One region of the Micromonospora humidisoli genome, then DNA from elsewhere that is predicted to be linked to it. Evidence: riboswitches for the same ligand, from Rfam matches in the RefSeq annotation. Region 1 holds a riboswitch; the other holds the start of a gene.
The links. Region 1 has a riboswitch for thiamine pyrophosphate ahead of JQN84_RS18400 (ECF transporter S component). Riboswitches for the same ligand answer to the same signal wherever they lie in the genome.
Positions count from the first base shown of each region.

Region 1 (5,808 bases):
CACCGCCTGCACGTTGTCCTGACCCCGGTCGGGCGGCCCCGGTCCGGGGCCGCCCGACCGCACACCGTCAGCGCAGGTAGGCCGCGAGGCCGAGCTGCTGGTTACGCAGGGCGGTGGCGACCACACCGGCGATCTGCCGGGCCCCGGCCGTCTCGAAGTGGGTGTGGTCGGCGCAGAAGAACGCGCCCACCGCGCCCGAGTTGTAGTCGCCGTTGTTCGGGCAGAGCTTCAGCGTGTTGTAGAGCGTGTAGCTCAGCTTGTGCAGGTCGATGACGGGCACGTTGTTGGCCCGGCCCGCGTCGAAGGTCTCGGTGAGGAAGCCCCGGTTGCCCACGGCGGTGCTGCCCGAGCAGGTGATCGCCGCGGCCGGGGTGAGGAAGATCGGGTACGCGCCGCGCTGCTGGGCCGCGCGGGCCATCACGCCGAGCAGTTCCTTGTAGCGGGCCGAGCCGACGTGCCGGTTGCAGGTGGTGCTGCCGTCGTTGATGCCGAACTGGATGAACAGGTAGTCACCGGCCTTCATCCCACCGTTGGCGTTGAGCATCGCCTGCCAGCGGGTCGAGTACGTCTGCGGGTTGACCACGCACTCGCCCGCCGAGTTCATCGTGGTGGTGACGTTCGGGTCGTACAGCCAGGTCTGGATGCTGCGCCCGCCGACCGCGCTGTTGACCACGGTGGCGTTGCCGTTGAGGTACTGGCCGAACTGGTTGCCCCAGCCCACCGGGCAGGCCCCGCTGGACGACGGGTTGGCGACGGTGGAGTCACCGGCCAGCCACACGGTGACCGGCGGCTGCGTCGAGGGCGTCGGGCTGGGGGTGCGGGTCGGGGTGGGGGTCGTGGTCGGGGTGGGCGTCGGGGTCGGCGGGGTGGACGGTGGCGGGCAGGGCGTGACGGTCGGGGTCGCGCCGGTGCAGGAGACCCCGTTGAGCGCGAACGCGGTGGGCACCGGGTTGGCGGTGGTCCACGCGCCGTTGAAACCGAAGCTGACGGCGGCCCCGGTCCCGATGGTGCCGTTGTAGCCGACGTCCGTGGCGCTGACCGCCGTCCCGTTCTGGGTGACGGTGGCGTTCCACGCCTGGCTGACCCGTTGTCCGCTGGCGAACGCCCAGGTGAGCGTCCAGCCGGTGACCGGGTCGCCGAGGTTGGTGATGGTCACGTCCGCGCCGAAGCCGCCCTGCCACTCGCTGGTGACCTTGTAGTCGACCCGGCAGCCGGTGGCCGCCGCGGTGGCGTTCCCGGCCGCGACCGCCACCCCGCCGGCGAGGACCGCCAGGGTGATCGCGCCCAGTCCGGCGAGACGTCGCCGTGCTGCTCTCATGATCTGCTCCTAGTCGCCGGTGCCGGGCCGGCGTCGCCCGCCCCCATCTGGACGGCCGCCCGAGCCCCGCGACGATGGCCGCACCCGGGACGGGAGGAGGCAAAAATCGATGTTACTCGATATTAATCTGCTCTCCCACCTTCGCCCGGTCGGGCCGACACGCCGGGCGACGCCGCACCGGGCCGCGGGTGGTCGCGCTCGGTCGTCGGGCACCGCAACCGGCTCGTCTAGGGTGGTGCGGTGCTCTACTTCCTGATCGTCATCGCCGTGCTGCTGCTGGCGTACGCCGGCGTGCTGGTCAGCTTCGTCCGGCGCGGACGCAAGATCCCGCCGCAGGCGTACCTGGTGCTGGCGCTGCTCAACGGGCTCATCCTGGCCGCCGTGCTGGCCTGGGCCATCGCCCGCTGACCCGCGGGCCCCGACCGGCGGACGGGCCGGGGGCCCGCCCCGGCCACCGTCGGCCCGGACGGGCCCCCGGCCCACCGCATCCACCACCCACGGGTGGGATCAGTCCCCGTTGAGCACCACCGGGTCGTCATCGTCGTCGTCGATGTCGTCGTCACCCCAGTTGCGCCTGGCGAACGGCAGGATCACCCAGAAGGTCAGGAACCACAGGCCGGTGATCACCGTGAGCACCACGGCGATGCCGGTGTCGAGCACGAAGTCGGCGATCAGCAGGACCGCGCTCACCATCGCGACCAGCATGAAGGCCAGCCCGCCGGAGGCCATCCGGTGGGCGAAGCGGACCAGTTCCGGCTTGCGGCCCTGGCGGAACAGCGCCCGGTGGAAGGCGACCGGCGAGATGATCATCGCGGTGGCCGCGGCGGCGGACAGCAGGGCCAGGATGTAGACGTCCCGCTGGAACTCGCTGGTCCGGGTGAACCCGTTACTGAACGGCAGGGTCAGCAGGAAGGCGAAGAGGATCTGCACGCCGGTCTGGGCGACCCGCAGCTCCTGGAGCAGATCGGCGAAGTTGCGTTGCCATCGCTGCTTCTCGGATTCCTTCGACACGCGCTACCTCCGGTTGAGACGGTACGACCGACGGGGGCACCCCCCGTCGGCAGCAACGCCTGTGCCCGATCCACGATCGCCCGAAACCGATTCACGAACCCCGATCGGCCCGCGTCGGCCGCGTCCTCAGGCCGAGCCGTGCACCCGGGCCAGGATCACCTCGGCCAGCGGGCCCGGCGCCTCGTCGGGAATCCAGTGGGTCACCCCGCCCAGCACCACGAACCGGTAGTCCCCCGACACGTGCCGGGCGCACGCCTGCGCGGCGGCCCGCCCGATCGCCACGTCCCGGTCGCTCCACACGTAGCTGGTCGGCACGCCCACCGGACCGACCGCCTTCAGGTCCCGCCCCGACATCGCCCGGTACCAGTTCAACGCGCCGGTCAACGCGCCGGGCGTCCGCAGCGGCCCGGCGTACCCGGCCACCCGGGCCGGGTCGCCGACGCCGGACAGCAGCCGGCGCAGCACTACCCCCCGCCCGGCCAGCAGCACCCGCTCCGCCAGGCCCGCCCGGCGGAACAACGCCATGTACGCCGAGCGCGCCCGCTGCCGGCGGTCGGTGGCCAGCGCGTACCCGAAGGCGGCCGGGTGCGGCACCGAGACCGCGGTGAGGGTACGCACCCGCTGCGGATGCCGCGCCGCCAACGCCCAGGCGACGACCGCGCCCCAGTCGTGCCCCACCACGTGCGCGGTGTCGACGCCCAGCGCGTCCAGCACCGCCACGGCGTCGGCGACCAGCTCCGGCAGCCGGTAGTCGGCCACCTCGGCGGGACGGGCCCCGGGCGAGTAACCCCGCTGGTCGGGTGCGTACGTGCGCAGCCCGGCGGCGTGCAGGGCGGGCGTCACCGCGTCCCACTCCCCACCGTGCTGGGGGAAGCCGTGCAGCAGCAGCACCGCCTCGCCACCCTCGGGGCCACCGGCCCGTACGTCGAACGTCAGGCCGCGCGCGCTCACCTGCATGATCGGCAGCCTACCCAGTGGCCCGGGCCCCCGCCCGGGCGTGCAATGCCGGGAACCATGACCTGCTGGGCCGTTGCCGCAGGTCGGTGCTAGCGTCTGCCGAGACAACTTCACATCCGACAGGGGAGCGCACAGCGCTGAGAGTGCGGGCACCGCCCGCAGACCCTCGAACCTGATCTGGGTAATGCCAGCGCAGGGAGTTCGGTCGACCTCCAGCCGCGCCGCCGTCCGGCTGCCGCCGGGCGCGGCGTGCGTCTTCTCCTGGTTCGATCGCTGGACTGGGAGCACCGACATGCAGCACACCACCACCAACCGGTGGCGCACCATCGACATCGTGGTCGCCGCCGTGATCGCCGTCGCCTTCGGCGTCATCTTCTGGGCCTGGGGGCTGGTCTGGAAGGCCGCCGACCCGGCGTTCGCCGCCGCACCGGCCAGCCAGGCCGTGATGTACGGCGTCTGGCTCGTCCCGGCCGTCCTCGGCGGCCTGGTCATCCGCAAGCCGGGGGCGGCCCTGTTCTGCGAGGCCGTCGCCGCCACCGTCTCCGCGCTGCTCGGCGCGGAGTGGGGCGGCATCACCATCGTGCAGGGCCTGATCCAGGGTCTCGGCGCGGAGTTGGCCTTCGCCGCGTTCCGCTACCGGGCGTACCGGCTGCCGGTGGCGGTGCTCGCCGGGGCGATGACCGGGCTGAGCGCCGCCCTGTTCGACTTCTTCGTCTGGAACTCCGAGTACGCCCTGGCCAGCTACCGCCTACCGTACGCGGCGCTGACCGTGCTCAGCGCCGCCGTCGTCGCCGGGGTCGGCGGCTGGTACCTGACCCGGGCGCTGGCCGAGACCGGGGTGCTCGACAGGTTCCCCGCCGCCCGCGACCGCACGCTCGTCTGACCCTGCCGTGACGAGCGGGGAGGGGTCGCCGGCGTGACCGGGGTGCGGCTGGTCGGCTTCGGCTGGCGGCACGCCGGGCGGCGGGCTTGGGCGGTACGCGGGGTCGACCTGCGCATCGACCACGGGGAACGGGTGCTGCTGCTGGGGCCGTCCGGGGCGGGCAAGAGCACCCTGCTGGCCGCGCTGGCCGGGCTGCTGCCGGCGGACTCCGGCGAGCAGGAGGGCACCGTCGAGATCGACGGCCTCGACCCGGCCAAGGCCCGCGAACGGGTCGGCACCGTCTTCCAGGACCCGCAGTCCCAGCTGGTGATGGCCCGCTGCGGCGACGACGTCGCGTTCGGGCTGGAGAACCGGGGGGTGCCCGGCGACGAGATCTGGCCCCGGGTGGACGAGGCGCTGCGCCGGGTCGGTTTCCCGTACCACCGGGACCGGCCCACCGCGGCGCTGTCCGGCGGCGAGCAGCAGCGGCTCGCCCTGGCCGGGGTGCTGGCGCTGCGGCCGGGGCTGCTGCTGCTCGACGAGCCGACCGCCAACCTCGACCCGGCCGGGGCCGAGCTGGTGCGCGGTGCGGTGGCCGGCGCGGTGGACCACGACACCACACTGGTCCTGGTCGAACACCGGGTCGCCGACGCCCTGCCCCTGGTCGACCGGGTGGTGGTGCTGACCCCCGGCGGCGGGGTCCGGGCCGACGGGACACCGGATGCGGTGTTCGCCGCGCACGGGACCGCGCTCGCCGCCGAGGGGGTGTGGGTGCCCGGCCACCCCACCGCGACCCGGCCGGCCGCCGGCCCGCCCGGCGCGGAGTTGCTCACCGCCGACCGGCTCGGCCTGCCACCCCGGCTGGCCCCCACCGACCTGGTGGTACACGCCGGCGAGGCGCTCGCCGTCCGTGGGCCCAACGGGGCCGGCAAGTCCACCCTCGCGCTGCTGCTCGGCGGCCTGCTCCGCCCCGGGACCGGCCGGCTGACCGCCACCGCCGCCCTGGCCGGCGGGGACACCCGCACGCCCCCGCACCGGTGGCGGGCCCCCGCCCTGGCCGGCCGGATCGGTTCGGTCTTCCAGGACCCGGAGCACCAGTTCGTCACCCGTACCGTCCGCGACGAACTGGCCCTCGGTCCGCGCCGCACGGGTCGCCCCGAGCCGGCTGTCCGGGGCACCGTGGACGAGTTGCTGGAGCGGCTGCGGCTGACCCGGCTCGCCGGGGCCAACCCGTACACCCTCTCCGGTGGGGAGGCCCGGCGGCTCAGCGTGGCGACCGCCCTGGCCACCGCGCCCCGGCTGCTGATCTGCGACGAACCCACCTTCGGCCAGGACCGCCGCACCTGGGGTGAGCTGGTCGACCTCTTCGCCGACCTACGTGACGCCGGACACGGCGTGGTCACCGTCACCCACGACGCGGACTTCGTCGCCGCGCTCGCCGACCGGACGGTCACCCTGCGCCCCGCCCGGGAGCAGCCGTGAGCGCCCCCACCCGGCTCCCCCGCACCGCCCACCCGAAGGCGTGGGGGCGGTCGTGATCGGCCTGGAACCGGTCGCGACGCCCGGTGCGCCGCTGGCCCGGCGCAACCCGGTGGCGAAGCTCGCGGCCGGGCTGGTCTTCTCGTTCGTGCTGGTCGCCAGCCTCGACCCGGTCGCACCG
Region 1 covers NZ_JAFEUO010000004.1:804,556-810,363, forward strand. The annotation lists gene JQN84_RS18375 (cellulose binding domain-containing protein) at 1-22, shown strand, start outside; gene JQN84_RS18380 (cellulose binding domain-containing protein) at 68-1,318, opposite strand; gene JQN84_RS18385 (hypothetical protein) at 1,559-1,726, shown strand; gene JQN84_RS18390 (DUF6328 family protein) at 1,826-2,329, opposite strand; gene JQN84_RS18395 (alpha/beta fold hydrolase) at 2,456-3,286, opposite strand; TPP riboswitch at 3,398-3,503, shown strand; gene JQN84_RS18400 (ECF transporter S component) at 3,579-4,169, shown strand; gene JQN84_RS18405 (ABC transporter ATP-binding protein) at 4,203-5,630, shown strand; gene JQN84_RS18410 (energy-coupling factor transporter transmembrane component T family protein) at 5,683-5,808, shown strand, end outside.

Region 2 (5,808 bases), on a different contig from region 1:
CGCCGCAGTCGGCGTTCTCGACCCCGGCCGCGGTGCGGATGCCGCCGAGCAGGTGGCTGAGGAACTCCGGCTCGGTGTACGACGCCTGGGTGTGGCCGCCGCCGGTGTACCAGGAGCGACCGCCGTCGTAGTCCTGGCACCAGGCGGTGGGGTGGTCGGCACCCATCGCGCCGGCACCCGGGCTGTAGGACTTCTCGTCCAGGCTGGCCAGCACGTGCACCTTGGAGCGCGGGTTGGTGCGGAAGTTGTACCACTCGTCGAACCGGGACCAGCGGTCCGGCAGGTCGGCGGTCGACGGGTGCGCGGGGTCCTCGACCTTGACGGTGGCCTGCTGGTTGGCCGGGTGGCCGGAGAAGTACGCGCCGACCAGGTTGCCGTACCAGGCCCAGTCGTACTCGGTGTCGGAGGCGGCGTGCACGCCCGCGTAGCCGCCGCCGGCCTTGATGTAGCGCTCGAACGCGGCCTGCTGGGTGGCGTCGAGCACGTCACCGGTGGTGGAGAGCCAGATCACCGCCTGGTACTTGGCCAGGTTGGTGTCGTTGAAGGCGGCTCCGTCCTCGGTGGTGTCGACGGTGAAGCCGTTCTCGGTGCCGAGCTTCTGGATCGCGGCGATGCCGGCCGGGATGGCGTCGTGCCGGAATCCGGCGGTCTTGGAGAAGACCAGGACCGAGAAGGGTTCGGCGGCGGCTGCCGCCGGTGCCGGTGCGGCCTGTGGCAGGGCCGCCGCGGCGGGAGCGGCCTGGGCGGCGGTGCCGCCGATCAGGCCGCCGGCAAGTAGGGAGAGGGCCAGTAGACCGGCACCCAGTGGGCCGCGACGTGCGCGGCGATGGCGGGATGGAGACACTCCATGCTCCTTTTGTCCGTGCTGGACAGTGGTGGGGGCATGGGGACGACTCGCCGCAGACCGTCCCCGGTCGGATCGGTGTGGGCCCGCCGAGGTCCGCACCAGTGGCGATCAGGTGCGGGCCACGCCGAGGCTCCGCACCGGAATAATGTCGATCGGTTGAACAAATTAGCGCCGCTGGATTGGTTTCCGGCAAGGCATGAGCATGTAACGATTCGGTATCGGCGACTCGCTTTTCCGGCTTATGTGGATACAAGCCCACAACCGTACGCATCGATGGTCATGGATCAATCTAACACCCCTTGGCGGATCAGCGGATCTGTCGTACGGTCACAGACACGTGACCCACGGGAGCCCGGTGCACCGGGCTGAGAGGGGGGCTGAGAGCCCCCGACCGTCGAACCTGATCCGGGTAATGCCGGCGCAGGGAGGAGAGTTGCCGTGCCGTCCCTCGGCCGACTGCATCTGATCACCGACACCCGCCCCGGGTGCGACCCGCTCGCCGTCGTGCGGGCCGCCCTGCCGGTGGCCCGCGCCGACCTGGTCGTCCAGGTCCGGGTCGACGACGACACCACCGACCGGCAGGCCTACGACCTGGCCCGACGGGTGCGCGCGCTCTGCGTGCCGTACGGGGCGACCTGCCTGGTCAACGACCGGCTGCACGTCGCCCTCGCGGTGGACGCCCACGGCGGCCACGTCGGCGCGGACGACCTGCCCGTCGCGGCGGCCCGCCGGGTCCTCGGCCCCGACGCCGTGCTCGGCGCGACCGCCCGGGAACCGGACGCCGCCGCCCGGGCGGTCGCCGCCGGAGCCAGCTACCTGGGCGTCGGCCCGTGCCACCCGACCGCCACCAAGACCGGCCTGCCCGACCCGATCGGCCCGGCCGGGGTCCGCGCCGTCGTCACGGCAGTCGACGTGCCGGTGATCGCCATCGGCGGGATCACCGTCGCCACGGTTCCGGCGCTGCGGGCCGCCGGGGCGTACGGGGTGGCGGTCGTCGGGGCGCTGTCCACCGCCGCCGACCCCGGCCGGGTCACCGCCGAACTGATCGCGGCGCTGACGTGCTGACCCGGCCCGACGTCGCCGTCGTGGGCGCGGGGCCGGTCGGGTTGGCGATCGCCTGGCGCTGCGCCACCCGGGGCCTGCGGGTGGCCGTGCACGACCCGGCCCCCGGCTCCGGCGCGTCCCGGGTCGCCGCCGGGATGCTCGCCCCCGTCGCCGAGGCGTACTTCGGGGAACGGGAGCTGACCGGGCTGCTCACCGAGTCCGCCGCCCGCTGGCCGGGCTTCGCCGCCGAGCTGGCCGAAGCCACCGGAACGGAGTTCGGGTACCGCACCGACGGCACCCTCGTCGTCGGGCTGACCGGGGACGACCTGGCCGAGGCGCGCCGGCTCTGGTCGTACCAGCAGGGGTTGGGGCTGCCGATCAGCGCGCTGCGGCCGTCGCAGCTGCGGGAACGCGAACCGGCGCTGACCCCCCGGCTGCGCGGCGGCGCGGTCGCCCCCGGCGACCACCAGGTCGACCCGCGCCGGCTGGTCGACGCGCTGCGGGTCGCCGCCGAACGGGCCGGGGCGACCCTGCTGCCCGGCGCGGTGACCCGACTGGCCGACCTCGACTCGCCGGTCGTCGTGGTCGCCGCCGGCTGCGGCGCCGCCGCGCTGACCGGGCTGCCGGTCCGCCCGGTCAAGGGCCAGGTGCTGCGGCTACGCGCGCCCGACCACCGCCCGCCCGGCTTCCGGCACGTCATCCGGGGGTACGCCGACGGCGAGCCGGTCTACCTCGTCCCCCGCGACGACGGCGAGGTGGTGCTCGGGGCGACCGTCGAGGAACGCACCGACACCGAGGTGACCGCCGGGGCGGTGCTGCGCCTGCTCCGCGCCGCCGTCGACCTCGTCCCCGAACTCGCCGAGTACGCGCTGACCGAGGCGACCGCCGGGCTGCGCCCCGGCACCCCGGACAACGCGCCGATCCTCGGGCCGCTGCCCGACCGACCCGGCGTGCTCGCCGCCACCGGCCACCACCGGCACGGCATCGTGCTCACCCCGGTCACCGCCGACCTGATCACCGATCTGATCGTCACCGGTCGGCCGGACCCGCTACTCACCCCCTTCACCGCCGACCGGTTCCACTGAGGAGGACAACGTGCGACTGATCGTCAACGGTGTCGGACGCGAGCTGGCCGGCGGCACGACCGTCGCGGACCTGGTCGCCACGGTCACCGGGCAGCGGCGCGGAATCGCCGTCGCGGTCAACGGCGAGGTGGTCCCCCGGGGCGGCTGGCCGGCGACCGTGCTGCGCGACGGCGACCGGGTCGAGGTGCTCAGCGCCGCCCAGGGCGGGTGACCGGGATGCCCCTCACCATCGCCGGACAGACTTTGCCCTCCCGGCTCATCCTCGGCACCGGCGGCGCGGCCAACCTGCACGTGCTGGAACAGGCGGTCCGGGCCTCCGGCACCGGACTGGTCACCCTCGCCCTGCGTCGGGTCGACACCGCCCCCGGCACCGCAGGTGGCCTGCTCGACCTGCTCGACAGGTGCGCGGTGCGGCTGCTGCCCAACACCGCCGGCTGCTACACCGCCGCCGAGGCGGTCAAGGTCGCCCGGCTGGCCCGGGAGGCGTTCGACACCGACTGGGTGAAGCTGGAGGTGATCGGCGACGAACGCACCCTGCTCCCGGACGGGGTGGAGCTGCTGCGGGCCGCCGAGGAACTCATCGCCGACGGGTTCGTCGTGCTGCCGTACACCTCCGACGACCCGGTGCTGGCCCGCCGGCTGGCCGACGTCGGCTGCGCGGCGGTGATGCCGGCGGGTGCGCCGATCGGTTCCGGACTGGGCATCACCAACCCGCACCACATCCGGCTGATCCGGCAGAGCGTCGACGTGCCGGTGATCCTCGACGCCGGGATCGGCACCGCCTCCGACGCGGCGCTCGCCATGGAACTGGGCTGCGACGGGGTGCTGCTGGCCAGCGCCGTCACCCGGGCCGCCGACCCGACGGCGATGGCCACCGCCATGCGGTACGGCGTACGGGCCGGGCGGCTCGCGTACACCGCCGGGCGGATCCCCCGGCGCTTCCACGCCCTCGCCTCCACCCCCGACGACGGAAGACCCGACCTGTGACCCGCCCCGCCACCCCGCACGGGGTGGTGCTGCTGACCGACCGGCTGGTGGCGCACGGGGACCTCGTCGACGTGGTCGCGGGGGCGGTGCACGGCGGCGTGCGGTGGGTGGTGCTGCGGGAGAAGGACCTGCCCCGCGCCGACCGGGCCGCGCTCGCCGTCGACCTGCGGGCCGCCCTGACGCAGGTCGACGGCACCCTGATCGTCGCCGGCCCCGACCCGCTGGACGACGGCTCGGACGGCTCCGACCCGCTCGGCCCGGACCCGGGCGGTGCCGGTGGGGCGGTGCATCTGCCGGCGGCCGGGCCGTACCCGCCGCCTGCCCTGCGGCTCGTCGGGCGGTCCTGTCACGACGCTGCGGAGTTGGCCCGGCTCAGCACCGAGCACTACGTGACGCTCTCGCCGGTCTGGACCACCCGCAGCAAACCCGGCTACGGCCCACCCCTGCACCCGGACGGGCTGCGCCGGCTGGTCCGGCTCAGCCCGGTGCCGGTCCTCGCCCTGGGTGGCATCGAGACCCCGCAGCAGGTGACGGCCTGTGCCGAGGCGGGCGCGGTCGGGGTGGCGGTGCTCGGCGCGATCATGCGGGCCGCCGACCCGGCCGAGGTCGCCGCCACCCTCACCAGCGCCTTCCCGTCGACCCGCCGGACGACGGACCGTATCCCGGTCGGCGGGGCGCGGCCCGAGGAGACGACATGACACCGACGACAGTGCTCACCATCGCCGGCTCCGACTCCGGGGGTGGTGCCGGCATCCAGGCCGACCTGAAGGTGTTCGCCGCCCTCGGCGCGTACGGGACCAGCGTGCTGACCGCCGTCACCGCGCAGAACACCCGGGGCGTGGACGCCGTGCTGCCGCTGCCCCCGCGCACCGTCACCGAACAACTCGACAGCGTGCTCGGCGACTTCGCGGTCCGGGCGGTGAAGACCGGGATGCTCGGCACCCCGGCGGTCGCCGACGCGGTGGCCGAGGCGGCGAAGGCGGGCCGGCTGCCGCACCTCGTCGTCGACCCGGTGCTCGTCGCCACCAGCGGACACCGGCTCGGGGTGGTCACGGCCGTCGAGCGGCTGCTGCCGTACGCCCGGGTGGCGACGCCGAACTGCGCGGAGGCCGCCGCCCTCACCGGAGGCCCGGTGACCACGGTCGGGGAGATGGTCGCGGCGGCGCAGGCCCTGGCGGCCGGCGGGCCCGAGTTCGTGGTGGTCACCGGCGGCGACGTCGACGCGGCCGGCGAGTCGGTCGACGTGCTGGCCGGCGGCGGCACGACCACCCTGCTGCGCGCGCCCCGGGTGGACACCCGGCACAGCCACGGCACCGGCTGCTCGTTCTCGGCGGCGATCGCCGTCCGGCTGGCCGCCGGCGACCCGGTGCCGGTCGCGGTCGCCACCGCCAAGGAGTACGTCACCCGCGCGCTGACCGGCGCGCGGGACTGGGAACTGGGCGCGGGACGCGGCCCGCTGGACCACTTCGGCTGGTCCCGATGACCAACAGGGAGGCTGTCATGCAGGCACGTCGCAAGGTCTACGTCGAGGGGTCCCGACCGGACGTCCGGGTGCCGTTCGCGGAGGTGGAGCTGGCCGGGGACAACCCGCCGCTGCGCCTGTACGACACCTCCGGCCCCGGCTCGGACCCGCAGGTGGGGTTGCCGCCGCTGCGCGGGCCGTGGATCGCCGAGCGGGGCGACGTCGCGCCGGCCCGGGGCGCGGGCAGCCCGTTGGCCGGCGTCGACGCCAAACGCCCCACCCAGCTCTGGTACGCCCGCGCCGGGATGATCACCCCGGAGATGGAGTTCGTGGCGATCCGGGAGGGACTGCCGCCGGAGCTGGTGCGCGACGAGATCGCCGCC
Region 2 covers NZ_JAFEUO010000002.1:532,328-538,135, forward strand. The annotation lists gene JQN84_RS07895 (ThuA domain-containing protein) at 1-844, opposite strand, end outside; TPP riboswitch at 1,182-1,291, shown strand; gene thiE (thiamine phosphate synthase) at 1,286-1,912, shown strand; gene thiO (glycine oxidase ThiO) at 1,906-2,976, shown strand; gene thiS (sulfur carrier protein ThiS) at 2,987-3,187, shown strand; gene JQN84_RS07915 (thiazole synthase) at 3,193-3,963, shown strand; gene JQN84_RS07920 (thiamine phosphate synthase) at 3,960-4,661, shown strand; gene thiD (bifunctional hydroxymethylpyrimidine kinase/phosphomethylpyrimidine kinase) at 4,658-5,446, shown strand; gene thiC (phosphomethylpyrimidine synthase ThiC) at 5,464-5,808, shown strand, end outside.
Region 2: it holds a riboswitch for thiamine pyrophosphate, as region 1 does, so the genes downstream of both, thiE (thiamine phosphate synthase) here and JQN84_RS18400 (ECF transporter S component) in region 1, are expected to answer to the same signal.